3 regions of the Desulfovibrio piger genome follow, and region 2 is predicted to be linked to each of the others. Evidence: predicted binding sites of a transcription regulator. Region 2 holds the regulator's gene; each other region holds the start of a gene.
What was found. The regulator sigma-54, encoded in region 2, starts transcription at its own class of promoters, with help from an activator protein. The targets are predictions, from matches to a motif close to CTGGCACGGNNNNTGCTT.

Region 1 (9,517 bases), 1.4 Mb from region 2:
GCCCCAGAAGAACGCAGTAGGGTCCCTTCTGCTGCACGATTTTCTCTTGTAGGCAAGATAATTTTAGAATATTTGAGCGATTTGATATTGTAGTCGGCAAGCATCAGGGAAATTTTTTCTTCTGCTTCAAAAATTTCTCCCATATCAGCTCCCTTGATGCAGACGATCGTTTTCCCAAGGTTATGGTGCTGATAAGCAGGATCGACATAGCCTGTAAGGTCAGTACTCGCACATCCTGTAATCATGAATAGAATCATCACACATAGTAGCTTTCTCATGAGTTCTCCTCCTGGACGCGGATATCCCTCACCTGAAATGACTATGTGATATCTTGTCCGTACAGGCAAGGGCAGTAATAAGATGCATCTTGGCTTTATAATTTTATTTTTTATACTTCGTTGAAATCAGTAATGAAACAGCCCGGCCTCCGTCGAGGCCGGGCTGCTGCGTTGTGGCGAGAGGGATGTCCCCGGAGAGGGCCGGGCGGGCATCCTACTTGCGGTCGATCCACCATGTTTTGTCCACGCGGCCGTACCACCAGCGGTTGTGGTCCGTGCGCAGGATGACCTCGCACAGGGCCTGGGCCTGCGGGCTGCGCAGGCGTTTGACCGCGCTTTCCAGCCAGTCGGCGGCAAATTTGTTGCCCTTGTCCAGCTCGGCCTTGAGGTTGCAGATCAGGTCCAGCTGGTCGGCATCATGGGCCAGCCTGGCCTCCAGGCTCCGGCGTTCCTGCCATTCGTCCCAGCCGTCGAGGATGTCCTGTTCCAGTCCGGTGCCGTCCACGGCATCCTGCAGGGCCTCGCGGTCGCGGCAGGTGTCGTAGCGGTGGTTCACATAGTTGAAGTCGCCGGTACGGGCTTCATGCAGGTCATGGAAAAGGCAGAGGAAGGTCACGCGGGCGGCGTCGGCTCCCGCCAGTTTGGCCAGGGTGTAGCCGATGACGCTGGTACGGTAGGAATGCTCGGCCACGTTCTCGCTGCCGGAGCCCAGAAAGGCATAGCCGCTGCGCGGCGTGTGGCGCAGATGGCCCGCCTCGTGGAAAAAGTCCGTGATGCGTTCCAGCTGCCGCGCATCGGGCAGGTCCGCTGCGGGGGTGCTTTTGTTTGGGCTGTCCTGTGCCATGTGTGTTTCCTTATGGATGGAGCGCGGCGCCCCCTCCGTTGCTGATTTGTGTGAAAACTGTCCGGCGCGCGCCATCGTCCGCCCCTTTCCGTCCTTGCCCAGCCGCCGGCAGGCGGTGTTTTTTTCGGGGGACGGCCATCCAGGCAAGGCCGTGGCGTTTCCGGGCCTGGCCATCCTCCTGGGCAAAGCGCGTTGGGGGAGGGATGGGGGGCCGGGGGGAAGGGAACCCCCTTGCGCGCGAGCCAAGGGGGTTCCCTTCCCCCGGAAAATCCCTGTCCGCTCTTATTCCAGCCCGTACTTGCGCAATTTGTTGTGCAGGGTGGCGCGGGTGATGCCCAGGCGGCGGGCGGCCTCGCTCTTGTTGTCCTCGGTCTGGCGCAGGGTGTCCTCGATGGCGCGGCGTTCCAGGGCTTCCAGGGACAGGCCCGCCAGGGAGGCCTCGGCGGTCTCCGTTGCCGGGGCGGCCTGCTCGGCGGCACCGGTGACGCTGGCGGGCAGTTCCGGGCCGGTGATGAGGTCGCCGGTGCAGAGGATCACGGCGCGCTCCACGGCGTTCTGGAGCTCGCGCACGTTGCCGGGCCAGGCGTAGCGGCGCAGCATGTCCAGGGCCTGCGGGGCAAAGCCCTTGACGTTCTTGCGGTTGCGGGCCGCGAATTTTTCCAGGAAGTGGGCCGCCAGCAGGGGGATGTCCTCGCTGCGTTCGCGCAGGGGGGGCACCTCGATGCTGATGACGTTGAGGCGGAAGAACAGGTCTTCGCGGAAACGTTTCTGCTCCACTTCTTCCTGCAGGTTGCGGTTGGTGGCGGCGATGACGCGCACGTCCACCGTGATGGGCGAGTCCGAGCCAACGCGCTGCACCTCGCCCTGCTGCAGGGCGCGCAGCAGCTTGGCCTGGAGGGAAAGGGGCATCTCGCCTATCTCGTCCAGGAAGAGGGTGCCGCCGTCGGCCTGCAGGAAGCGGCCCTCGCGGCGGCGGTCGGCGCCGGTGAAGGCCCCGCGCTCATGGCCGAACAGTTCGGATTCCAGCAGGTTCTCGGCCAGGGCGGCGCAGTTGACCGTGACCAGGGGCTTGCCCGCACGGGCGCTGGCACCGTGGACGGCGCGGGCCACCAGTTCCTTGCCGGTGCCGGATTCCCCGGTGATGAGCACCGTGGCCTCGGTGGGCGCCACGGTGGCGATGATCTCGCGCATGGCGCTGATGGCGGGGCTGCGGCCCAGGATCTCGGGCCCGGCGGCGGCCTCGCTGAGCTGGCGGCGCAGCTCGCGGTTCTCCACGCTCATGCGGGAGTGGTCCACGGCCCGCTGCAGGGTCTCGCGCAGGGCGTCGAAGTCCAGCGGCTTGGTCAGATAATCGTAGGCGCCCAGGCGCAGGGCCTCCACGGCGGTCTCCACGGAGGAATAGGCCGTCATCAGCACCACGGGCAGGGCCGGATTGTAGTCCAGGATGCCGCGCAGGGCGTGGATGCCGTCCATGCGCCCCATGCGCACGTCGGTCAGCACCACGTCGTAGGGTTTGGCGCGCACGGCCTCCACGGCCAGGTCGCCGTCGGCCGCCTCGTCCACGCTGTAGCCCCAGGCCTGGAGCATCATGCGCAACATGCCGCGGTGGGCATCGTCATCGTCAACCACGAGAATGCTGGTGTTCACCCTGGTCCTCCCCCTTCTGCCTGTTGGCGGCAGGCCCCCCGGCCTGCCTGTCCGGGCCGTCCGCCGGATGGCCCGCCGCCTTGCCGGCCTGCGGCAGGCGTATGAAAAACGTGGTCCGGCCGGGCGTGTCCGCCGTGGCCTGACGGGACTGCACATAGACTTCGCCCCCGAGCGCCTCCACGATCTTGTGGACCGTGGCCAGCCCCAGGCCCGTGCCGTGCCCCTTGGTGGTGAAATAGGGGTCGAAGATGTGGCTGAGGTTCCCGGGCGCGATGCCCTGCCCGGTATCCGTGACCGAAAGGACGAGATGCTGTTTCTCCACCGTGCAGTCCAGGGTCAGGGTGCCGCCGCCGGGCATGGCGTCCAGGGCGTTGAGGCAGATGTTGAGCAGGGCCTGCCCCAGCCTGTCGGGGTCCATGCGGGCCGGGGGCAGATCGGCCGGGAGGCTGTTCACCAGCCGGACGCCGCGTTTTTCGGCATCCTGGGCGATGAGGCGCAGCACATGGGCCACGCTGTCTTCCAGCGGCGCGGCCACGGGACGCACGTCACTGGGGCGCGAGAGCCCGATGAGCTCGCTGATGACGCGGTTGAGGCGCTCCACCTCGCGCACCATGACGCCCGCGGCCTTGCGGTCCTCGCTGCCTTCGGGGAAACGCATGCCGAAATAGGTGGCGTAGCCCTTGATGGAACTGAGCGGGTTGCGGATCTCGTGGGCCACCCCGGCGGCCAGCGTGCCCACGGCGGCCAGCTTTTCCTTGCGGCGGATCTCTTCTTCCAGGCGGCGTATCTCGCCTTCGGCCCGGCGCTGGCGGCGGCGGGACTCGCGGGCGCGCTGGGCATAGTACAGGGCCAGCAGGCAGGCCAGGCCCACCAGCATGGCCACCCCGGCCAGCATGAAGACGTGGTCCCTGTCCTGGCTGCGGGTGATCTCGAAGGGCGAGAGGTCGAGGCCCAGGAAGATGACGGGTTGCGGCAGGCCCGGCGGCAGCTGCTGCCCCTGCGGGGGCTGCATGAAATAGCGGTAGACCACGAACACGCGCTGCCCTTCCATATTGAGGACGGCGGAGCGGGTCCGGCTGCCGGGGGCCAGCATCTTCATGGTCTTCTCGTCAGCCTCTTCGCCGTTGATGCGCAGTATCTCGCCCAGGCGGTTGCCGTTGCTGTGGGCCAGGATGGTGCCGTCGGGCATGGTGACGGCGATGAACTGCACGTCCGAGGTGCTGGCCATCTCCTTGAGCAGGATCTGCAGGCGCACCCGGGCCTCGCCGCGCATGCTGGTGCGCAGCATGCTCTCGAAAGCCATGATCAGGGAGCTGCCCTTTTCGGCCAGCAGGCGCGACATGGCGCGCTCGTTGCGTTCGATGGAGGCCAGGGCCAGCAGGGTGACCAGCAGGATGAGGACGAAGGCCGTCCCGCCCAGCAGCAGTCCCAGCGGGGTGTTCTGCTGCTGGGCCAGCTGCGAACGGGCCTGCGAGCAGTCGTTCTCGCGCACGGCCTGGTCATTGGCCACCATGCCGCCGCTGTCCTGACCGGACGCGGAAGGCCCCGGCGTCTGGCGGGGCCGGCGGGCGGCGCGGGCCAGCCTGTGGCGGCGGGGGTCCAGCAGGGCGGCAGCGGCGGAAAGGCAGCGGCGGAAAAAGTTCATGCCTGCACTATAAGCATGGTTGGGGCCCCTGTCACCTTGCCGTCGGATATTTGGCTTGCATGTTTTTTGCAGGAACAGGAAAAGACGAAAAAAATGCCACGGCCCGTGCGCGGCCTTTCCTTGCGCCGCGGACACAGGCTTGATATGCCAGAAGCATGGCCCAACAGAACAAGGTTTGCCTATGTGGAAGAATATAGTTGTCAGTGGTCTGGTGATGACATCGCTCCTGCTGCTGCCGCTCCTGGCGGCTGCCGGGGGACATCATGGCGGCGGTCACGGGCCGCGCGGCTATCGCAATGTCGACCAGTGGCTCCAGAGCCTGCCCGAGGAACAGCAGGTCAAGGCCCGTGCCATCCTTGAAGAAGCCCGCCCCGGCATCGAGGATACCCGCTGGCGCATACGCCAGAAGCGGGAAGAGCTGGCCCATTTCGATTATGCGGAGGATTCGTCCGCCGAGACGCTTTCCCGCCTGGGCTGGGAACTGCAGGACCTGCGCGACCGCCTGCGCCTGCAGCTGGCGCAGCTGGAGGGCCGCCTGCTGGACGAGGTGGGCGTGAGCTTTCGCCGTGCCGGCAAGAGCCGGGGCTGCAACAGCATGATCCGGCAGGACGTGATCCATGCCTATTCCCTGCAGGAAAGCCTCGAACCCTGCCCGTAACGCCCGCCGACCTTCGCCGACTATCCATGCCCCGCCCGGACGGGGCTTTTTTTGTGCCCGGGCTCCGGCGTCGGGGCCCTGTGCCGGGGTGTATGAAAATTTGTCTGCTGTATAATTTTTAGCCAGATCCGCCCGCCGGCTGCATAAAAACTGGACATCCGGGGCCCCCGCCCGCCCGCCGGAAACGGCATGTTTGCCGGGTTGTGTATTCAACATATTGATTTATATTAAAAAATTATATTTGGCACGGGGGTTGCTATAAAACAGAGCACAAAGGGCAAGACCCAAAGCCCAAAGACAATCCACTCTGCAAAGAGACAAAGGAGCACATATATGAAGACTTCCCGTGTGATGATCCCTGCCCTGCTGGCTGCTGCCCTCATCGGCGGAACCATGACCTCCGACGCTTTCGCCGGTCCCCACCATCGCGGTCAGGGCAACGGTTACGGTCCCTGTTACGGTTACGGCGACGGTGGCTGCTGGGAAGGCGGCTGGGGACATCACGGTCACGCCCGCGGCTGGGGTTACCGGGCCATGTCGGACGCGCAGCGCGCCAAGTTCGACAAGATCATGGAAGAGTTCGCTCCCCGCATGGAACAGCTGCGCGACAGCATCTATGTCAAGCGCCAGGAACTGCGGGCTTTGGAAAACGCCACCAACCCCGATGTGAAGGCCGTGCGCGAGGCCGCTACCGAAATGACCCGCCTGCGCAACGAGATGGCCGACCTGCATGACGCCCTGGGCGACAAGCTGGCTGCCGAAGTGGGCGTGCCGGAAGGCTTCAAGGACGGCCCCCGTGGCCCCCGTGGTCCCCGTGGCGATCGCGGCCCCGCCTTTGACGGCCCCCGCGGTGGCGCCGGCTGCTACGACGGCCCCTATCGCGGCCACTACTAAGCGCTGATACCTGCCAACGGCAGCAAGAAATATCTGGCCGGAAGATCCTCCTCCCTCCGGCCAGGCTCCCGAGAACAGCAACCTCCTTTGACAGGCACCTTTAACCGGAGCCCGCGCTCCGCAAGAAATGCAGTCCTCTGGAACGTCTACCCCGGCCGGGGATCTCCCCTGGCTCCGGCCGGGCCTTTCCGAAAAAGGCAGGTGTACACCCCGAGATAGCCCCTCCCCGCCTCTGGCGGACACCATATCCGGCAGGGCGATCCCCCTTGGTCCTGCCGGGGCTCACAAGAGCATCCTCCTCCTTCACCATAACCTCTAACCATCAGAACATCCTCCCTCTTTGGCCGGCTGCCCCTCCCCCTGGGCAGCCGGTCGTCTTTTTCCGGCCGCTGCTCCGGCCGGTCCGCCTTCCTGTCCGTCCGGCGGCAGGGTGTGCCCCCGGGGGACAGGGGCCCGCCTGTGCCCGGGGCCTGCGGCCTGCGCTGCCGGACGCCGGGACGGGGGAGGGCCCTTCCTCCCCGGGCGCCCCCGGTCTTCAGCGGCGCGGCAGTCCGTCCGGGCCGGCGGGCGGGGCGGTCTTCGCACCTGCCGTTTTCGGACAGCGGCCGCTTCCTCCCCGGACGCCATGCCCTCCGGCGGGCGCGGTGCATGCCGTCATCGTTCCTCCCGCAGGCTCCGCCATCCTGTGCGCCACGGCATCGGCCCGGCCCGCGGACACAAAAAAGGCGTCCACCGCACGGGGCGGCGGACGCCTTTGCCGTCGGGCGGATGCGGCGCCCGGGATCAGAACAGCTTGTAGAGCAGGGAAGAGATGGCCACGCAGCCGGCGGCCAGCACGAAGGCATTGCTCCACTGGCCGCGGTAGCGGCGCATGGCCGGGACCTTGTGCACGGCGTACATGGGCATGATGAACAGGATCACGGCGATGACCGGGCCGCTGAGGGACTCGATGATGTCCAGGATGCCGGGGTTGAGCCAGCCGGCCAGCCAGAGGGTCACGAAGAAGAACAGGGCGATGCCGGTGCGCACGCGGCGCGAGGTGGCCGTGGTTTCGGGGGTGGAGGACATCTGGACCAGGATGCCGTGCAGGCCTTCGCGGGCGCCCAGGTAGTGGCCGAAGAACGAGCTGCCGATGGCCAGGAAGGCGATGAGCGGACCGAACCAGGAAATGACGGGATTGTCGAACTGGTTGGCCAGATAGGAGAGCACGGGGATGTTCTGGGCCTTGGCTTCCATCAGCTGGGCGGGGCTGAGGCTGAGCACGCAGCTGAAGACGAAGGCCATGACGAAGAGCACCAGGATACAGGCCGTGCCGCGCAGGGTCCGGGCGGCCTTCTGTTCGGCCGTGTCGCCGTAGTGGCGGCGCTGGGCCAGGGCAAAGGAGGAGATGGCGGGCGAATGGTTGAAGGCGAAGACCAGCACCGGCAGGGTGAGCCAGAGGGTGCCCAGGAAGCTGCCGGCGTCAGGCATCTGCCCCAGGGCGGAGGTGTTCCAGTGCGGGACGAGGTAGAGCGACAGACAGAAGAGGATGGCGCACAGGGGGTAGACCAGCCACTCGTTGAATTTGAGCATGAAGCTCTCGCCCAGCAGGATGACGGCCATCAGGGCCGCCACCAGCACGCCGGAAAGCAGCAGGCGCGGCGGCGCGGCCAGCTGCAGCTGGTTGACGATGAAGGATTCCACCGTGTTGGTGATGCCCACGGCATAGATGAGCAGGATGGGATAGATGGCGAAGAAATAGAGCAGGGTGATGAGCTTGCCTGCGGAAAGGCCGAAATGCTCTTCCACCACGGCGGTGATGTCGCTGTCGGCACGGGAGGAGGACAGCACGAAGCGGGCCAGGCCCCGGTGGGCGAAATAGGTCATGGGGCCCACCAGCAGGGTGATGACGACCAGGGGCCAGATGCCGGACATGCCCGCATTGATGGGCAGGAAAAGGATGCCCGCGCCCACCGCGGTGCCGAAAAGGTTGAGCATCCAGACGACGTCGAATTTCGTCCAGCGGCCGCAGGCGGCGTGGCCGGTCTCAGGGGTCTGTGCCATGAAGGTTCCTTGCAGGTGAAAAGGTTGGAAAAGCAGGGGAACAGGTCCCGGGCCCGTGGCAGGGGCATGCTGGGGGCATCCGGCAGCGGCGGGTGCCCTTCCTGTTCCTGTCCGGGGACGGAAGGGGCCGCCTTCATCGGATGGACGAAGACGGCCCCGGGGGAGCGCGCGGCTCCCGGTCAGCATTCCACCAGGCTGACGGCCAGGCCGCCTTCGCTGGTTTCCTTGAATTTGGCGTTCATCTCGCGGCCGGTCTCGTTCATGGCCATGATGACGGCGTCCAGGCTGACCATGTGCTGCGAGGCCTTTTCGCAGGTGGCCAGCAGGCAGGCATTGTAGGCCTTGATGGCGCCCACGGCGTTGCGCTCGATGCAGGGGATCTGCACATAGCCGCCCACGGGGTCGCAGGTGAGGCCCAGGTGGTGTTCCAGGGCCACTTCGGCGGCGTTCTCCACCACATCCACGGCATAGCCGCGCGCATGGGCCAGCATGGCGGCGGCCATGCTGGAGGCCACGCCCACTTCGCCCTGACAGCCCACCTCGGCACCGGCGATACCGGCGTTGTGCTTGGCCAGGAAGCCCACGGCCGCCGAGGCCAGCACGCCTTCGCGCAGGGCCCGGTCACCGATGTTCATGTTGTAGCGCATGGCGTAGAGCAGGGCGGGCATGACGCCCGCGGCCCCGCAGGTGGGCGCGGTGACGATGACGCCGCCCGAGGCGTTCTCCTCGGCCACGGCAAAGGCATAGGCGTTGACCTGGCCCAGGAAGCGGTCCACGGCCAGGGGCATCTCGCGGGCGCGTTCCAGCAGGGTGTGGCCCTTGCGCCACACGCCCAGGGTGCCGGGCAGCCGGCCTTCGGCCTCAAGGCCGCGGCGCACGCTGGCGTACATGGATTCCATGATCTGTTCCAGGTTCTGGAAGATGTCCGGGCGGGACATGCCGGTGATGGCGCTCTCGTTGTCCAGGATCAGTTCGTGCAGGGTCAGGCCTGTCCTGGCCAGCTGTTCGCGCAGCTGGCGCATGGTGCCGTAGGGATGCACGGGCTTGCCGCGTTCGGGCGGGGTCCAGCCCTTCCACTGGATGAAGCCGCCGCCCACGGAATAGTATTCCATGCTGAACAGGGCCCGGCCGCCGGCATCCTCCAGGCTGACGCGCAGGGTGTTGCTGTAGGGGGCGTCGTGGATGATGGGGCCGTGCTCGATGTCGGCAAGGCCCACCTGCAAGGGGACGTCGTGGATGCGCAGCTCGTGCCGGGCGTCCGCGTCGCGGCCCAGTGTGTCCAGCAGGCCCGCGGGACAGGTCTCGGGGCTGGTGCGCAGCAGGCCCGCCAGCACGGCGGTATTGGTGCCGTGGCCCATGCCCGTGGCGCTCAGCGAGCCCAGCAGCACCACATGGATGCGGGCGGCGCGGCGTACCAGGTCGGGGTCGAGGGCGTCACAGCGCAGGACGAAGTCATGCCCGGCGCGCATGGGGCCGATGGTATGGGAGCTGGAGGGGCCGGGGCCGAT
Region 2 (9,517 bases):
CAGGGTGGCGTCGTCACGGGCGATGAGCTTGCCCTCGCCGTGACGCACGGGCATGGCCATCATGGGCAGGTCCCTAGTGAAGACACAGGGGCTCTTGGGGTTGGGCAGCAGATGCACCCAGCGGTCTTCGTAACGGGCGGAGTCGTTGTGGCTCAGGGAGACCTGGCGTTCGAAGCGGTTGTTGTCCAGGGCGGGCAGCACGCCCAGCTTGACCAGCAGCTGGAAGCCGTTGCAGATGCCCAGGATCAGTTTGCCGTCGTTGATGAATTCGGTCAGGGACTGGAGCAGGGGGGTGCCCGTGCTGTCCTTGAGATAGCGCCAGCGCATGCTGGCGGCCTGGGCGGCGCCCAGGTCGTCACCATCCAGGAACCCGCCGGGGAACACAAGGAAGTGGTAATCGCTCAGGCGGACTTTGGCGGCCACGATATCGGAAAAATGCACGACATCGGCGCGGTCAGCACCCGCGAGACGGGCAGCGTGGGCTGTTTCGAGATGGGAATTGGTGCCATAGCCGGTGATGACGAGAGTATTGACTGTGCCCATGCGGCAGGAGCCTCCTTGCAAGCGGTAGCCACAAAGGGCCACTATGGAAATGGAAAAAGAGACTACCTGCAAAGTTTATAATAGTCAATGCTGGTAAAATGATCCAGATTGGTGTAAAACCTCCCGATTGCGCGAGGGCGGCTCGTCCGCGTGCAGCACATGCGGTCCGGACCACGGTCCGCTGTATGTCATCAAAAGGTAGGAGTTCATGAAAACCAAGTTCATTTTTGTTACGGGCGGTGTGTTGTCTTCCCTGGGCAAGGGCCTTGCCGCGGCTTCGCTGGGCGCCCTGCTGCAGACCCGGGGACTTTCCGTCACCATCCAAAAGCTGGATCCGTATATCAATGTTGACCCCGGCACCATGAATCCCTTCCAGCACGGCGAAGTGTTCGTGACCGATGACGGGGCCGAGACCGACCTGGACCTGGGCCACTACGAACGTTACCTCAACGTGCCCATGTCGCGCAAGAACAACACCACTTCCGGCGCCATCTACAACCACGTGATCGCCAAGGAACGCCGGGGCGACTACCTGGGCGGCACCGTGCAGGTGATCCCCCACATCACCGACGAGATCAAGCATACCGTGCTTTCCCTGGCCGAAGGTGACAATGCCCCTGACGTGGCCATCATCGAGATCGGCGGCACCGTGGGCGACATCGAGGGCCTGCCTTTCCTGGAGGCCATCCGCCAGCTCAAGTCCGAGCTGGGCCGTGACAACTGCCTGAACATCCACCTGACGCTGGTGCCCTACCTCAAGGCCGCCGGTGAGCACAAGACCAAGCCCACCCAGCACAGCGTCAAGGAGCTGCTTTCCATCGGCATCCAGCCCGACATCATCCTCTGCCGCTGCGAGCACAGCATCCCCGAGGAGATGCGCCGCAAGATCGCCCTGTTCTGCAACGTGGACCAGGATGCCGTCTTCTCCTCCGTGGATGTGGGCAACATCTATGAAGTGCCCCTGCGTTTCTATGAGGAGGGCTTTGACCAGAAAGTGGCCATCATGCTGCGACTGCCCGCGCGTAACGCCCATCTGGAAGACTGGAAGAAGCTGGTCTACGACTGCGCCAATCCCCAGGGCAGCGTGACCATCGCCATCGTGGGCAAGTATGTGGACCTGAAGGAAGCCTACAAGAGCCTGCACGAAGCCCTGATCCACGGCGGTGTGGCCAACCGCGTTTCCGTGAACCTGCGTTACGTCAATTCCGAGAACGTGGACGACAGCAACGTGGCCGCCACCTTTGCCGGCTGCGACGGCATCCTGGTGCCCGGCGGCTTCGGCTATCGCGGCGTGGAGGGCAAGATCGCCGCCATCCGCTATGCCCGCGAAAACCGCATCCCCTTCTTCGGCATCTGTCTGGGCATGCAGTGCGCTGTCATCGAGTTCGCCCGCCATGTGGCCGGCCTGGAAGACGCCAATTCCGAAGAGTTCGATCCCCTGAGCGCCCACAAGGTCATCTACCTGATGACCGAATGGTTCGACTTCCGCACCAAGAACCTGGAAAAGCGCGATGCCGAGAGCGACAAGGGCGGCACCATGCGTCTGGGCGCCTACCCCTGCAAGATCATCCCCGGTACCCGCGCCTTTGAGGCCTACGGCAAGGAGCTGGTGGAGGAACGCCACCGCCACCGCTACGAATTCAACAACGCTTTCAAGGATCTGCTGGAAGAGAAGGGCATGGTCTTCAGCGGTACCGCTCCCGACGGCTCCCTGATGGAGATCGTGGAGCTGCCCGACCATCCCTGGTTCCTGGGCTGCCAGTTCCACCCCGAATTCAAGTCCCGCCCCATGGCGGCGCATCCCCTGTTCCGTGAATTCATCAAGGCCGCCAAGGACAACCACAGGAAATAGGGCTTTTGTGCACGAAAAGCCGTTCAGGACGCTCCGCCGGCGCGGGGCGTCCTTTTTTTATGCAATGACTTGAAATATTCCCTTTTTTATGCTCGCAAGCCCGCCTCCCTTGCCTATTGGTGCAGCATGTGGCATGGTATTTGAAAAGTAGAAAATTTTTACTGACAGGATAGCACCCCATGGCATTGGAACTTCGTCAACAACTCAAATTGTCGCAGCAGCTGGTCATGACCCCCCAGCTGCAGCAGGCCATCAAGCTGTTGCAGCTTTCTCGTGTCGAACTTCTGGAGACCGTCCAGCAGGAATTGCTGGAGAATCCTTTCCTGGAAGAGGCCCCGGCCAATGAGCCCGTAGCCCAGCAGGACCAGGAAGAGCCCCGGCATGAGAAGCCCCAGGACGAAGTCTATGACGCGGATCTGTCCCGCAATGCCGACTGGGAGGAATATCTTGGCGAGTTCGCCAGCACGCCGCGTACCTCGCAGGGCCGGGAGCTGGAGATCGCGGAAGAGATCTCCCCCCTGGAGGCCCGCTATTCGGCCAAGCCCACGCTGGAAGGGCATCTGCTCTGGCAGCTGCACCTTTCGACCCTGACGGACGAACAGAAGGCGATCGGCGAGATCATCATCGGCAACCTGGGTTCTTCGGGCTATCTGCGCGCCAGCGTGGAGGAGATCGCCGAGATGGCGTCCACCACGCCGGAGGCCGTGCAGACGGTGCTGGAGCGCGTGCAGCTCTTCGATCCGGTGGGCGTGGCGGCCCGGGATGCCCGCGAATGCCTGCTGGTGCAGCTGAAGAACCTGCGCTATGACCGTGACCCCATCCTGATGGAACTGGTGCAGTCGCATCTGGAAGACCTGGAGGCCCACCGCTACAAGCCCCTGCTGCGCAAGTTCAAGCTGGACATGGAAGGCCTGCGCGAATACCTGGACATCATCCAGTCCCTGGAGCCCCTGCCCGGTGCCAGCTTCGACAGCAGCGAGCCCACCTATGTGAGCCCCGACGTCTTCGTGTACAGTGTCGGCGACGAATTCGTCATCCTGCTCAACGAGGAGGGCCTGCCGCATCTGCAGCTCTCCAGCATGTTGCGTGATGGCGTTCCCTCCTGTAATGAAAAAGAGAAGGACTACGTTTCGGAAAAAATACGTTCGGCCTCCTGGCTCATCCGCAGTCTGTACCAGCGGCAGCGGACGCTGTATAAAGTGGTGGAAAGCATCGTCAAGCACCAGCAGCCCTTTTTCCGCGACGGCGTCACCAAGCTCGCGCCGCTCATCCTCAAGGATATCGCCGACGATATCGGGATGCACGAGTCCACGGTCAGCCGCATCACCACCAACAAATATGTGGCGACGCCGCACGGCATCTTCGAGCTCAAATTTTTCTTCAACAGCGGGCTTGAACTGGACGATGGAAGTCAGGTAGGCTCTGAAAGTGTCAAGGCCCTGATCAAAAAGTTCATCGCTGCTGAAGATCCCAAATCGCCCCTGAGCGATGAGCGGCTCGGCGAGCTGCTCAAGGAACAGTTGAAGGTCAACATCGCACGGCGCACGGTGGCCAAGTACCGCACGGCGCTGAACATCCCCTCATCCTCAAAGCGCAAGGAACATTTCTGATTCCTGCACCACGGGAGGTTCTATGAACATTGCTTTCACTTTCAAGAACTTCGAGGCCTCCGATCATCTGAAGAAGTATGCCCGTCGCCGCATGGAAAAGATGGGGCGCTTTTTTGGCAAGGCTTCCGGACTGGAAGTCGGTGTTGTGCTTACTGTGGACAAGTTCCGGCATCGCTGTGAAGTGACCATCGCCGGCGAGGGGCTGCACCTGAGCGCTTCCGAACAGTCTTCCGACATGTATGCCGCCATCGACCTTGTGGTGGACAAGGTCGAGGCCCAGATCAAGAAGCACGTCTCGCGCGTCAAGGAACAGCGCCGTCAGGCCCGCAACGCCAATGTGGACGTGTTCACCTACAACCTGGAAGCCGATCCCGATGAAGAGCCCGCCGTGGTGGGCACCGAGCGCTTTGCGCCCAAGCCCCTGCATCTGGACGAAGCCCTGATGCAGCTGGAATCCATCGGCAGTGACTTCCTGGTCTTCATCAATGCCGAGACCGACCGCGTCAATGTGGTGTACCGCCGCCGCATCGGCGGCTATGCCGTCATCGACCCTGTCCTGTAAAGACTTCGGGGCCCCCGCAAGGGGGCCCCTTCGAGAGTGCCATGAGCCAGACATCATCCGATGAAGCGGCCACGCCTGTCCAGGTCTGCATCGTCACCGGCCTTTCAGGGGCCGGTAAGAGTACGGCGTTGCAGGTCTTTGAGGACTTGCGCTATTTTACCGTGGACGGACTGCCTGCCGGGCTGGCCGCCGAGATGGCGGACATGATGCGGCGCGAATCCATGGAGCGTTTCCGGGGCATGGCCCTGGGCATGGACATGCGGCAGCAGGATTTTCTGGAAGAGCTCAACGTGGCCCTTGCCCGGCTTGCGGAACACGGTGTCCGGCCCATGCTGCTCTTTCTGGAGGCCGGACCGCAGGAGCTCATGCGGCGTTACGCCACGACCCGCCGGCCGCACCCGCTGGAACGCGAGGGCATGGGGCTTGAGGATGCCCTGCGCGAGGAGCGCGCGCGGCTGGCCCCTGTGCGCGAGATGGCGGATCTGGTCATAGATACCAGCCGTTTTTCCATCCATGACCTGCGCCGTGCCATCCAGAAGCGCTGGAGCAGGACGCCGGGCAGGCTGCGGGCCATCCGTGTCAACGTCATCTCGTTCGGCTTCAAGTATGGTGTCCCGCGCGAGGCGGATTTCGTCTTTGACCTGCGCTTCCTGCCCAACCCCTATTTTGTAGAGAAATTGCGTCCTCTCAGCGGCAAGGACAAGGCGGTCCGTGACTATGTCTTTGCCACCGAGGCAGCGCAGGAATTCGAGAAAAAGCTTTTCGACCTGGTGCGCTTCATGCTGCCGCAGATGGAAGCGGAAGGCCGCTACCGGGTGGCCATAGCCGTGGGCTGCACCGGTGGCCGCCACCGCTCCGTGGCCACGGCCGAGGCCCTGTTCCAGATGCTGCGCCAGGCGGATTATCCGGCCAGTCTTGAGCACAGGCACCTTGAACTTGGCTAGGAAAGCTGGCACTCTTGGCATTACATGCTGCATTTTGCAGAAATTTCAGTTCCAGCGCGAGGTATGTCATGTCGGAACAGCAATCTTCCACCCAGGTCGGCATCATCGTCGTTGCCCATGCCGACTATGGTTCTGCCATGCTGCGCACGGCGGAGTTCATCCTTGGTACCCTGAGCGACTGCACCTCCATCAGCGTGGACATCGCCCAGGAAGTGCCCGAGACCGTGCGCCGTCTGGATGATGCCGCCCAGCGGCTGGACAAGGGCGCCGGGGTCATCATCCTCACCGACATGTTCGGCGGCACCCCCACCAACCTGGCCCTCTCCCTGCTGGGGAGCCATCATGTGGAAGTCGTCACCGGCGTCAACCTGCCCATGCTGCTCAAGGTCTTCACCTGCCGCGAAAAGCCCCTGGCCGAGCTGGCCAGGCTGGCCGGAGAGGCCGGTACCAAGGGCATCGTCGTGGCCGGCAGCATGCTGCGCTCCCGGAACAAAGAAAAAACAGGCGATTGATTCGTATGCTCTGGTTCAGAGTGGACAATCGTCTGGTGCACGGGCAGGTCATCGAAGGCTGGCTGCCCTATGTGGCCGCCCGGCACCTGATCGTTGCCAATGACGCCATGTCCGCGGACCTTCTGCAGCAGCAGATCGTGTCCCTGGCCGTGCCGGAACAGGTGGCCGTCCACTTCGTGCCGGTGGATGCCCTGCCCGAGACCCTGGCCTGCTGCGGCGAGAGCAGCCTCGTGCTCTTTGCCGATTGCCAGGATGCCCGCAGGGCCCTGGAAAGCGGCGTCGCCATCCGTGCCCTCAATATCGGCAATCTGCACTACGCACCGGGCAAGATCCAGCTTTTTCCGCATGTGGCCCTTTCCCCGCAGGACAGGGACGATTTGCGGGCCATGCTGCAGCAGCAGGTGGAGCTGGATTTTCGCTGTGTGCCTTCCGACAAGATCCGGGATGCTTATGAGCAGCTTCTCTGATGCCCTCTGGCTGGGCGTGCACTACGCTTTTTTTTTGTCCTCGCGGGGGTGGCCCGCTCCTCCTTTGTCTTCAGGCTGGCTGACAGGCCCCTGTTCTGGGCCCTGCTGCTGGGAGGGCTGACCGGCCGCTGGCAGCCCGCGCTCTCCCTGGGGATCGTGGTGGAACTGCTCTGGCTCGACGTCATCGCCCTGGGCAGCGTGGTCCCGCCCTTCGGGACCCTGGCCTTCCTGCTGCTTTTTCCCCTGTCCGTCATTCCGGGCTGGACGGAGGCCCATCAGTTCCTCGCGCCCCTGATGTTCGCGGTGTTCGCGGCCTATGGCGCCAGCTATGCGGAGCGTTACCAGCGGGTGGCGCTCAATCCGCTGGTGGATCTGGTCGCGGCGTCGGCATCGTCCGGCCACGGCTGCACACCGGGGCGGGCCGTGGCCCTGGGGGCCGTGGTGCGCGCTGTCTGGCAGTTCCTGTACTACATGCTGTGCTATGTGGCCCTATGGCTGGCCTGTGACCTGCTGGGGAAGGGGATATTCCTGTTCGAGGGGCGGATGAGCTGGGGCATGCTCTTTGCCGCCAGCATGGTGGGCGGCATCCTTTCCCTGCGCACACGCCGGGCCTATGCCTGCCTCATGGGAATGTTCGTGGCGGTCTGGGGCTTTCTGGCCGTGACCAGGCTGGACATCTTTTAGGGCCGGGCTCTTTCGGGAGCCGGCCTGCCGCCATCATGCATAAAAAAGCTGCGTCACGCACGGCATTGCCATGCGGTCGCAGCTTTTTCTTCTGTCGCCGTCCTGGGGGACGGCGCCGGAGGCTCCCGTCACCCCTGCTGGAAAGCCCGCATCCAGGCCAGCACGGGCAACATCAGGGCCAGCAGGGCGGACAGCCATTGCGGCAGGCCCGGCCAGCGGCGGGCGCTGCGCAGGGCCTCCCAGAGGCCGAGGGCCGTCCCGGCCGCCAGGCCGCAGATATGGGCCAGGTAGTCCACGTTCCCTTCTCCCATGCCCCACATGGCCAGGATGCCCACACCGGCCACCAGCGGCAGATGGCGTTTGCCCTCATGGTGCAGGACCATGAAGCCTGCCAGTGCCCCGATGGCCGCGAAGACCGCCGTGGAAAAGCCCAGGCTGAGGACGAATTCCCGGCGCAGCACCACGGTGAGCAGATTGCCGAGCCCGCCGCCCAGCATGGTCAGCAGCAGGGCCCGGCCCGGGCCTGTCAGCCGGGCCAGCAGGGGCAGCATGATGCCGCCCAGCAGGATATTGCCGGCCAGATGGGCCGCGTCGGCATGCAGGGTCAGGGCCGTGAACAGGCGCTGCCATTCGCCATAGACGCGCAGGCGGACATTGTCCAGCGCGCCGGCCTGTTCCCAGCTTTCCGGCGGTGGCAGCCCTTCGGGCAGCGGCCACCAGCCGCTCCGCAGGCCGTGCCAGAGGATGAGCAGCAGCAGGGGCAGGGCGGCCAGCCAGCAGCGGGCATGGAGCGCGGGCGGCAGGTCCCGGGGGGCCGGGGGCCGCTGTTTTTCCGCATGGAAGTGCTGCAGCTCCTGCCGGGCCAGGCCTTCCAGCAAGGCGGGCACATAGAGGTATTCTTTCTGCCGGAAACGCCAGAGCTGATGGGGCAGGCCACAGGCACTGAGCACGAGGATCATTTCCTGCCGCTGGCTGTAGGACGTGATGCCCCCGCTGCCGGTGAGGGAACGCCAGTGGGGCGGCAGGGGACGCGGGCGACGCTGGACGTGCCAGTATCCCGCAAAAGGGGCGGGCAGGCGCAGAAGGCGGGGCTTCATAGCAAAAAAGCCCCGATTGCAGTTGCAACCGGGGCCTTGCGGGCGAAAAACAAGTTAGTCCTGCTTGGCACGGGCGACGGGCTTGGTCACCACACCGGAACGCAGGCAGCGGGTGCACACGGTCAGGGTGCGCACGGTGCCGTCAGCGAACTGATGACGCACACGCTGCAGGTTGGGATTGAAGCGGCGCTTGGTCTTGATGTTGGAATGGCTGACAAGATTGCCGACCTGGGGCTTTTTGCCGCAGAAATCGCATTCTTTGCTCATGATGTCCTCCGTATATGCAGAAAACTGTGTGTATCGTATATGCGGCAAAGCCGGGTAACAGCGGCCGCGCATTGCGCAGGCAATGAGCCATGCATCCAGCATGGCCGCGCAAGCAGTTCCTTTACCCAAGCTTTGCCCAAAAGGCAAGCTTTTTTCCGGGAAAGGGTCAAAATTCTTTGCCGCGGGCTACGTTTCGGGCGCAAGACACGGGCAGAGCATCCGGCGCCGGGGGGGATCGGAGCCCTCCGGGGCGCGGAAGCCGGCCTGCCGGGCCTCCTCGTGCGACAGCAGGCGGGCATGGACCCGGCAGCCGATGGCATACGGGGGCAGCCACTGCTGCCACTGTGGTGCCGCGGCATCGACATACAGGTGGGCCAGATCCGGGCAGGCGGTACAGGAAGCGCAGGGGGCATCCGGCAGTTCCGGCACACAGCAGGCCCCGGGGGACCGTTCCAGGGTGGCCATGATGTCGAGGATGCGACGGCGCAGGGCAAGCTCGGCATCCATGGCCGTGGCGCAGGCCCCGGCATCGAGCCCCAGTTCCTCATAGGCCATCCAGATGACTTCGCCGTTCATGCGGCCGTACAGGGGATGGCTGTCCCGCAGGCGCTTGTTTTCAGCCGCTGGCAGCGCGGAGCTGTCTACCGGGGGAAGGGTATCGTCCATGATCCTCCAGAAGCAAAAAAGGGGCCGGCAGGCCGGCCCCGGGATGGCGGTGTGACGGAGGCTACTTCAGCAGGCCCTGCAGGGTCTGCCTGCCCTTGCTGATGGTCTGGTCGAATTCCTGCTGCAGGGAGTCCATCAGCTCCTTGACGGAAACGATGCTGTTGACCCGGGCCACGTTGGCCCCGCAAAAGGCGAAGCCGCGCTCCAGGTTGCCCTTCATGGCGCTGATGAGGGCCTGGGCGATGCAGTAGGGCGTCTTTTCCTGGTCGCAGGTATGCACACAGTGGAAGACGCATTTGAAAGGTTTTTTGTT
Region 3 (9,517 bases), 480 kb from region 2:
AAGGGATTAGGGAAGGAACAGAAGCATGACCTTGGCAAAGATGTAGTAGATGATCGCTGTCATGCCGATCGTGGAACAAACATAGATGACATACCACTTGGTACTTCCCTTCTTCCCGAGATAGATCATATTCACGATGAGATAGATGAGCGTTGCGGGAAGATAGCCGGCATACGGAAGCGCCATGAGATAAATGAAGAAAAGGGCGATGAAGATGGTCTGGTCTTTTGTGGTGCAGAATATCTTTTCCGGCGCGGCCTTCTGGTCCTTGCCCGCGGGGGAGAAGGAGATGCTCTTGAACAGCAGCACCACGGACAGGATCGCGATGACGATGACCATCAGATGCGGGAAGAACAGGGGCCCCAGATCGACACCGCCCTGGGTCTCGATGCGGGTGGATTCCACATAGAATCCCAGCATGGCAAGCAGCAGGACGATGGAGGCTAAGAAATCCCTTTTGTTGACGATATGCATAACGGCCTCCTGGCCTTGAACGTTGGATACGGCCCTGCAGCGCGCAGGGGGGAGCGGCCGGGAGCCCCGCAGGCCCCCGGCCCGGCGGTCAGCGGATCATCCTGTTGGCCTTGGCAAGGCGGAGGTAGAGGGCGGATTCCTTTTCCCACACGGCGGTGGTGGCGGCGCTGTCCTTGTACTGGGCCACGATGCCCTGCTTCTTCAGCAGCTCGATGACTTCAGGATCCTGCAGGGCCTTCTCGACGGCGGCCTGGAACTTGGCAATGATGGCCTGGGGGGTCCCCTTGGGGAATTCGGCGGAATAGAGGAAGACGCTCTCGGCGTTGATGCCCTGTTCCATCAGGGTCGGATACTGGGGGGCCAGCACGCTGCGCTGGGGCGAGGCCATGGCCAGGATCTTCACGTCGCCGGATTCCACATAGGGAGCGACAGCGGCATAGCCGGCCGTGGTGATGTCACACACGCCGCCCATGACGTTGATGATGCGGGTCTTGTCGCCGGCACCGGGGATCTGCATGATCTTCAGCCCTCCCATGGATTCGCTGATGGCCAGGAAGGTGAAGTGGGAGGCGGAGTTGACGGCCAGGCTCCACTTGATCTGCCCGGGGTGGGCCTTGATGTCGTCGATGACTTCCTTCATGGAGTTCCACTTGGCGTCCTTCTTGACGAAGACGGCGATGTCGCTGGTGCCGATGGAGCAGGCCATCTCGAAGTCTTTCCAGGTATATTTGGCCCTGCCGATGACGGGGGCGATGGCCAGGTTGGCGGGGTGTTCCCAGAGGACGGTATAGCCGTCAGGTGCCGCACGGTTGACGCGCAGGGCCCCGTTCAGGCCGGCGGCACCGGAGATGTTGGTGATGACCACAGGCTGCCCGAGGATGTTCGCCACCTTGTCCATGACGATGCGGGCGGAAAGGTCGCTGCCGCCGCCGGGAGCCCAGGGGACGATGACCTGAATGCTTTTTTCCGGCCAGGTGCCGCCGGCATGTGCCGGGAGCCCCCACAGCATGAGCGCCGCGACCAGGATGCAGAAAAGATTTTTCTTCATATCATTGCCTCCTTGATGGATTTACAGTTTGAAAAGCAAATATCGGGCCAGCTTTGTTTTTTAATATAACATATTAAAATAAAATACTATTTATATACTTTTAAAATTTTTTGCGTATTTCATTTTGGATAGAAAGGTTCCATTTTAGGATCCCCGCCGCCCGGGGCGGCCCCAGGCGGCAAGCGCGCACAGCAGCGAGACCACCGAAAGGCCAAGGTAGAGCGACAGGGCCACGGCATAGTCCTGGGGGCCGAAGCTGCCCCCGGCGTCTCCGCAGCGTGCCAGGATCAGGCCCGTCAGGGGCTGCAGGAGCAGGACGAGCAGGGAGGGCAGGGTGTTGAGCAGGCCGCTGGCGGTGCCCAGCAGCGCGCTGCCGAAGATGCCCGGCATGCAGGCGAAGCCGGCGGACAGCGAGCCCATCCCGAAAAAGGCGAGCAGGAAGAACCAGACGCACAGGACGGGGATGGAAAAACCGGCGCCCCGGAAGATCAGGACGGCAAAAAGCAGGACATACATCGCCGCGGCTATGGGCATCATGGTGCGCGGCGTGCGGAACACCCGGTCGCACAGCCAGGCATTGGCCAGGGCCCCCAGAAGGGTGCCCATGCCCAGCATGTTCAGCACGTTGCCCGTAGTGACCGTATCCAGATGGTGGACAGCCCGCAGGTACTGGCCGCCCCACAGGCCGCCGAAGGCATTGTGCAGGCTGAACTGGCAGCAGAACCAGCCGGCGATGAACAGGAACTGCCGGTTGCGCAGGATGTGCCCCAGCACGGCCGGGGGGACGGCTCCGGCCCTGCCGGCAGGGCCGGGGCGGCTGGCGTGTGCGGGCGTGTCCCGGACGGTCACGCCCAGGGCCAGGGCAAAGCAGAGGGTGATGGACGCCACGACCAGGTGGCTGGTCCGCCAGCCCAGGCTGTCGCACAGGTAGCCCATGCCGCCGGAGCCGATGACCAGTCCCAGCCCCCCCATGCCCAGCAGCAGGCCGTTCAGGCGCGCATAGATCGTGGGCGGGAACCAGGCATTGAAGAGCTTGAGGCCGGCGATGAAGATGACGGACGTCCCGAAGCCGATGGCGGCCCGGCCCAGCAGCAGGCCGGGGGCGGAGGTGGAAAGGGCGAACAGGGCGGTGCCCGCCGCGGCCGCCAGCAGGAAGCAGGGCAGGATCCTGCGCGGGCCGTAGCTGTCGACCAGAAGGCCGCACACCATCTGCATGATGCCGAACGTCAGGAAGAGGATGGAGGACAGGAAACCGATCATGACCGGCCCCATGCCCGTTTCGGACATGATGGCGGCGGACATGATGGAGGGCGTCATCCTGTGGAAGGGGATGAGGAGATAGGCGGTGCAGATCAGCACGAGGATCAGCAGGGCGCGGGAAGAGTCAGCCGTGTGCATCAGTTTTTCCTTGACGGGGGGCGTTCCGGCGCGGCGGGCCGGGGGCAAGGGACCGGCACGGTGCCGGTCCCTTGCCTGTTGGCTGCAGCGGCCATCCGCACGGCAAGGGAGAGAGGAGGAGCCGGGGATGTCCGGTGCGGCCGGGGAGTCCGGCTACAGGCAGGGTCCCTGCAGATAGAGCTCCACCGGCTCGCGCACATTGAGGGTCTCGACCTTGGTCATCCTGCCGGAGGCGATGTCGCAGATGTGGCGGATGAGCTTTTCCCCGGTCTCCTCGATGCCGGCCTTTTCCGAGATGACGACGCCGGAGTTGAAATCGATCTCCAGCCTGCCGCGTTCATAGGCGCGGGGATTGCCCGTGGCGAAAAGGATGGGGGCCACCACGCCGGTATCGGCCACCGGCATCATGCACTGGTCGGGCATGGCGCCGCCGCCGAACTGGAAGATGTTGAGCACGGCCCCCGCGGAGGAGAAGCCCGCGAACAGGGCGGACGAGGACATCCAGGAGTCCATGTAGTTCAGGCCTGCGGCAGAGGGGCTCTCGCCGTAGCGCACGCACTGCATGATGGGCTTGCTGCCGGCCTTGGCGATGGCACCAAGGGATTTTTCCTCCAGGGTGGTCAGACCGGCTTCGATATTGGCGGGGATGGGGTTGATGCTGCGGATGTCCTGGCCGGTGGCCCTGGCCTCTTCCTCCACCTTGCGCACGCAGGCAAGGAAGGTCGCGCGCTGGCCGGCATCGGCAAAGCGGCGGGCGACGATGTCTTCGGCGCCGATGACCTCGGTCGTTTCCGAGAAAATGGCCGTACCGCCGGCATCGCACAGGCGGTCGAAGACATAGCCGACGACCGGGTTCCCTGCCATGCCCGACGTGGCGTCGGAATAGCCGCATTTGACCGCAAGGCACAGTTTGCCCCAGTCAACTTCCTCACGGCGCTGGGCGCTGCACAGTTCGGCCAGGCGGCGGGCTTTCTGGATGCCGAGGCCGATGCAGGCGGCATGGCCGCCGTCACGGCTGATGAAGAGGGTCTCCACAGGCTTGCCGGAAGCCATGATGTTTTCCACGATATTTTCGTAAGTGAATTCGGCATAGCCGCCGTCAGGCTTGTTGCCCACCAGGAGCACCCCGCCCACATTGGGGTTTTTGGCCAGGCCGGTGATGACCCGGGCCATGGTCTCACGGTCGTCACGGCTGCGGCCGTTCTCGTTGGGGCCCGCATACAGGCGCGTGCCGCGCACGGAGCCGGCGATCATGTAGGCCAGCGTCGCGACGTTGCGGGTGATGCCCACCACAAGGACATGGTTGCGGATGCCCACCTTGCCGTTTTCGCGTACGAATCCCCAGAATTTCATGCTATTCCCCCTTCTTGTCGCCGCGGCCGCGGGTACCTTCGACATTGTGGATGTGGACGCACTGTCCCGGTTCGATATCCTGTGAGGCGACACCGATGACGCAGCCGTATTTGATGATCTGTTCCCCTTTCCGGATCTTTCTGATGGCGACCTTGAAGCCGAACTTCACGTTATCGGCGGCCGTGAGGGTACAGGCGTCCGTCCCTACCGAAAAAGCGAACTGTTCGCCGGCCGGTATGTCATCAAGGGCATTGGCAACATTGTCGTTGCTGTTGACTACAAGTGCATGGTTCATGTGGGCCTCCTTGGCGTCGGGTATTTGCTGCCCTTTTAGCAAAGTGTGTGCCATCACATAACCATATTATATTATTGATAAAAAATTTTTTTTATAAAAAAATACCCCCAGGATATTTCATTTTAAAACCATTCTGTTCATTATGAACCCGGAAAACCTGTCCCCGGAGGCATCATGAAACCCGTCGCTGTGATCGCTCCCTATCCCGAGCTGGGCGCCATGTTCGAGCGGATGAAGGCTCTGCATGCTATGGACTTTGACATCTACAATGCCCTCTGTGACGAGGCCATCCCGCTGACGCAAAAGCTGATCGACGAGGGCTGCAAGATCATCATAAGCCGTGGCGAGACGGCGACCATGATCAAGAACCAGCTCAATCTGCGGGATTCCTACATCCTTGAGATTCCCATCACCGATTGCGACCGGCTCTCCATGCTGACAAAAGCCCTGGAATACGGGAACAGGATCGCTGTCGTGGGCTTTGGTGCGAGCATGAACACCTCAAAGTTCATCAGCGGCATCATCAGCAAGGACGTGTTCATCAAATTCTACAGGATAACGAGCGCTTCCGAGGTGGAGAACATCTGCAAGACCATCACGGACGACGGCTTCAGGATCATCGCCGGCACGCCGCGGGCCACGGCCCATGCCGCCCGTTTCGGCGCCATAGGCATCCCGCTGCTCACGGAATTCTCGACCGTGGAGTCGGTCTTTTCCGATGCCATAAAACTGATGGAGATATTCGATACCAAGGAGATCGTCCAGAAAGCGCCGGAAGAGATATATAAAGTGAATTCCATCGTCTTCGATTTTAACAACAATATCGTATCCGATACCATCAGGATAGACAGCGCATCAAAAAAGAAGATCATCGCCAATGCCCGTCTTGTGAAGAAAGGGATGAATTCTTACGGGACAATACGTACGGCTTCCGGCAATCTCCATTACATCATCAATTATGTGGGGAATACGGAAAAGAACGTGGCCTCGTGCTGCTATGTGTCCGAAGACAACCGGGCGCCCGCCGTCGCACGGCTGAACACCTTCACGTTCGACGGTTTCGTCACCAGGTCGCCGCGCCTGCAGGAGACCATCGCCTACATGAAAGGTGTGGCGGCGAGCAATTCCACGCTCATCATCTACGGGGACACCGGCACGGGCAAGAGCGTCCTTGCGGCGGCCATCCATGACGCCAGCCCGCGCCGGGACAAGCCCTTCATCAGCTTCAACTGCGCCACCATCCCGGAGACGCTCATCGAAAGCGAGCTCTTCGGCTACTACGGCGGTGCGTTCACCGGTGCCAACAAAAAGGGCAAGAAAGGCTATTTCGAGCTCGCTCACGGGGGGACCATCTTCCTGGACGAGGTCAACGAGCTTTCCCGGTCGGCGCAGACCAAGATCCTGAAATTTCTGGAGGACAGGACCTTCATCCCCATCGGGTCCGAGGAATCGGTGAGTGTGGACGTGCGGGTCATCTGCGCCACCAACGGCCGCCTGCGGCAGCTCATGGAGCAGGGGGCCTTCCGCAAGGACCTGTATTACCGGCTCAGCGTGTTCGAATTCGTGATCCCGCCGCTGCGCGAGCGCCCGGAGGACATCGCCCCCATCGCCATGAAGTTCGTCGCGGAGTTCAACAGGATGCACCAGCACAATTTCCGGCTGACGCCCGCCTTGATCCGCCGGCTGCGGGACCACGACTATCCCGGCAATGTGCGGCAGCTGCGCAACGTTATCGAGCGGCTCGTGGTCATCTCCAAGCTGGGCATGTCACCGGACTTTGCCTTCAGGGTCCCCGAACAGCAGGCCAGACCGTGCCGCCAGGAGGAGAAGGCCATGCCCACGGAACTGCGGCTGGTGGAGCAGCAGCATATCGCGCGGGTGCTGGAGCTGGCCGGACACAACAAGGACAAGGCCGCGCGGATGCTCGGCATCTCCAAGTCCACGCTCTGGCGCAAATGCCACGAGATGCGGCCCGGTGCGGAGGATCCGGCCTGATGCGGGGCAGGGCGGCAAGGCGGGACAGGCCCCGCGTCCCGCGCAGGGGCATGGCCTGTCCGCATGGCGCGTACGGCGTCCGGCAGGGGACTGCCGGACGCCGTACCGTTGTGTCGCGTCGTTCGTGATTGCTGGCAGGCAGGTGGTGACGGCGGGTCCCCCGGAAGGCCGGAGGACCGGCAGGGGGCTGGCGCGCCGTTGTCAGAGGGGGCTCAGGAGGACTCCAGCCCTTTCAGCTTTTCGTGCAGCAGGGCGGCCCTGGCAGCCCCGATGCCGGGCAGGCGGCGCAGATCGTCCACGCCGGCGGCCCGCATGGCCTCCAGGCTGCCGAAGGTCTCCCAGAGCAGGCGCGCCGTGGCCGGGCCGATGCCGGGCAGGCGCATGAGCTCGCCGGAAAGGGCTGCCCGTCCGCGCGCCTTGCGGTGGCGGCCGATGGCGAAGCGGTGGGTGGCGTCACGCACGTTCTGCAAAAAGAGCAGCTCCGCGCAGCCTTCGCGCAGGGGCAGGGGATTGCTGCGGCCGGGCAGGAAGATGCGGTCGGCCACGTTGCCCGCGCGCCGGTCGGCATGGCCAGCCTCGTCCCGGGCCTTGGCGATGGCCGCCAGCGGGAAGAAGTCCGGCTTGCCCGCGTCGTTCAGGGCGCGTTCCACCACGGCCAGCTGGCCGCGGCCCCCGTCGATGAGCATCAGGTCGGGCCAGGGCGGGCCGCTTTCCAGACGCCGGGCCACCCAGTCATAAAGCGTGCCGTAATCGTCACCGCCGTCGGGCATGGCATAGGCCCGGTACTGGTCGGGGCTGGGGCGCCCCTCCTCATAGACCACCATGCCCACGCGGGTCTGGCGGCCGCCGGTATGGGACACGTCCACGCATTCGATGCGCCGGGGCGCGCCCGGCAGGTGCAGGGCCCGCGCCAGCCGCTCCAGCAGGGGCGTTTCCTCCAGTTTTTCGCGCCGCCGTGCCTCTTCGCGGGCATTGGACTGGGCCACGTCCACCAGACGGTTGTCGGCCGGGTTCTGCGGCGCCACCAGCCGCACCGGGCCGCCGCGCCGTTCGGAAAGGGCCTGTTCCAGCAGGCTGCGTTCGTCGGGAGCCCCGTCCGTGCCGCCGTCCTCCCCGTCAGTTTCCTGCACGGCTGCGGGCAGCCAGGGCAGCAGGATGCGCGGCGGCGGGGTGAGCTGCTCGTAATACTGGCCCACGAAGGAAAAGAGCAGCTCCGGCGCGTCGTCGAAGGTCAGGCCCGGCCAGTAGAAGGCCCGGCCGTCGGTCATGGCGCCGCCGCGCACGAAGACCAGCCCCAGGGCCAGGCCCCGTTCCGCCTGGAACAGCCCCAGCACGTCCATGTCGCCGCCGCCGGGCAGGACCGTGGCCTGTCGTTCCACGGTCTTTTCCACAGCGCGGATCTGGTCGCGCAGCACAGCGGCCTGTTCGAATTCCAGCGCTTCCGCGGCGGCTTCCATGCGGCTGCGCAATTCCTTGAGCAGGGGATCGGCCTTGCCCTGCAAAAGGTCGTAGACGCGGCGCACGCCTTCAAGATAGTCCTCGGCCGTGACCAGGCCCATGCAGGGGGCCGGGCACTGCCCCATATGATGGTAGAGGCAGGGGCGCACACGGTTCTTCATGGCCCTGTCGGAACAGCGGCGCAGGGGAAAGGCCCGGTGCAGCAGCTTCCAGGTCTCGCGGGCGGCCAGCGAGGACGTGAAGGGCCCGAAATAGCGGGCCCCGTCGCGCCGGGCCTTGCGCACCACCTCCAGACGGGGGAAGGGATGCTTGATGTTCACGCGGAAGAGCACGTACTGCTTGTCGTCGCGCAGCACGATATTGTAATGGGGCCGGTATTTCTTGATGAGGCTGGCTTCCAGCAGCAGGGCTTCCTTTTCCGTGGTGGTGGTCAGGAATTCGATGCTCTGCGCATGGGCCAGCATGGCTTTGGTCTTGGCGGGCAGGCCTTCGGGGCGGAAATAGGAGAGCACGCGTCGGCGCAGGATGCGCGCCTTGCCCACATAGATGACCTGGCCCTTGCCGTCCCGGTACAGATAGACACCGGGCGAGAGCGGGATGGAAGACGGATCGGGTTTCTGCATGGCCCCATGCTACAGGCGGGCGCGGGACAGGGCAAGCCGTGGCGGGATGCGGGGAGCAGGGAGGCCTCCCTCCCGCTCCCCGTTTCGCAGCGAACGTATCCTACGGACAGCTGATGACGCCCTCGGACCACAGGCAGCCGCCGCAGGTGGGGGCATCGTTGCCGAAGCAGTCGGTAAGGCCCTTTTCCCAGTTTTCGCACAGGCTGCACCGGTAGCAGGGCGAGAACTCGAAATTGCGCACCCGGCGGCGGAAGTCGGCATAGTCCGGGGCATCCCAGATCTCGGCCAGGCCCTGTTCCGCCAGATCGCCGAAAAAGTGGCTGCGGGTCTCGCGCTGTTTCTGGCGCCAGTAAAGGGTGGCGTTGCGCAGCAGGGACATGCAGGGGCTGACATGGCCGTCGAATTTGACGAAGGCCATGCCCTCGTCGATGAAGCGGCAGTGCCGGGCCGCCCGGCTGACGCGCTGGCCGGACAGGTAGACGCTGCACATGGAGGTGGAGAGCAGGCTGCGCAGACCTTCTTGGGCCGCCGGGTCCTGCCAGTCCATGAGCGGCAGGTGGATGCGCGGCGAGCTTTCCATGGGCGCGGGGTCGCCCAGGCCCCAGTCCACCACGTTGTTGTAGAGCACTTCCGAGGCCGTATGCTCGTCCGTGGGGATGACGTTGGAGATGTTGACCTCGTTCACCTTGTAATAGGTGGAGAAATAGGGCAGCAGGGCCAGCTCGTGGGCATTGCTCTTCATGACCACGAAGGCCACGCCCAGGCGCACGGTCCTGTCCAGACGGGCGCGGCGGCGGTTGAACTCCACGATATGTTCCTTGACCAGCGCCAGCTGGCTGTTGCGGCGGATCTGGGCATAGCGGCCGTCGTCCA

Region 1: the regulator sigma-54 is predicted to act here: its motif matches at 4,508-4,525, upstream of DESPIGER_RS07975 (periplasmic heavy metal sensor).
Region 3: the regulator sigma-54 is predicted to act here: its motif matches at 4,605-4,622, upstream of DESPIGER_RS11640 (UxaA family hydrolase).

Annotation. Positions count from the first base shown of each region.
Region 1 is NZ_LT630450.1:1,735,292-1,744,808, reverse strand. It holds gene DESPIGER_RS12925 (hypothetical protein) at 1-278, opposite strand, end outside; gene DESPIGER_RS07990 (HD domain-containing protein) at 493-1,122, opposite strand; gene DESPIGER_RS07985 (sigma-54-dependent transcriptional regulator) at 1,405-2,769, opposite strand; gene zraS (two-component system sensor histidine kinase ZraS) at 2,744-4,414, opposite strand; gene DESPIGER_RS07975 (periplasmic heavy metal sensor) at 4,596-5,072, shown strand; gene DESPIGER_RS07970 (Spy/CpxP family protein refolding chaperone) at 5,406-5,966, shown strand; gene DESPIGER_RS07965 (aromatic amino acid transport family protein) at 6,750-8,009, opposite strand; gene DESPIGER_RS07960 (L-serine ammonia-lyase) at 8,189-9,517, opposite strand, start outside.
Region 2 is NZ_LT630450.1:283,941-293,457, forward strand. It holds gene DESPIGER_RS01480 (phosphoribosylformylglycinamidine synthase subunit PurQ) at 1-543, opposite strand, end outside; gene DESPIGER_RS01485 (CTP synthase) at 752-2,395, shown strand; gene rpoN (RNA polymerase factor sigma-54) at 2,575-4,005, shown strand; gene hpf (ribosome hibernation-promoting factor, HPF/YfiA family) at 4,028-4,567, shown strand; gene rapZ (RNase adapter RapZ) at 4,609-5,511, shown strand; gene DESPIGER_RS01505 (PTS sugar transporter subunit IIA) at 5,580-6,023, shown strand; gene DESPIGER_RS01510 (PTS sugar transporter subunit IIB) at 6,029-6,490, shown strand; gene DESPIGER_RS01515 (hypothetical protein) at 6,539-7,174, shown strand; gene DESPIGER_RS01520 (rhomboid family intramembrane serine protease) at 7,303-8,271, opposite strand; gene rpmB (50S ribosomal protein L28) at 8,326-8,538, opposite strand; gene DESPIGER_RS01530 (hypothetical protein) at 8,725-9,204, opposite strand; gene DESPIGER_RS01535 (NAD(P)H-dependent flavin oxidoreductase) at 9,266-9,517, opposite strand, start outside.
Region 3 is NZ_LT630450.1:2,612,488-2,622,004, forward strand. It holds gene DESPIGER_RS11620 (tripartite tricarboxylate transporter TctB family protein) at 7-474, opposite strand; gene DESPIGER_RS11625 (tripartite tricarboxylate transporter substrate binding protein) at 563-1,522, opposite strand; gene DESPIGER_RS11630 (MFS transporter) at 1,667-2,920, opposite strand; gene DESPIGER_RS11635 (UxaA family hydrolase) at 3,074-4,273, opposite strand; gene DESPIGER_RS11640 (UxaA family hydrolase) at 4,275-4,568, opposite strand; gene DESPIGER_RS11645 (sigma 54-interacting transcriptional regulator) at 4,743-6,563, shown strand; gene uvrC (excinuclease ABC subunit UvrC) at 6,776-8,644, opposite strand; gene DESPIGER_RS11655 (radical SAM protein) at 8,745-9,517, opposite strand, start outside.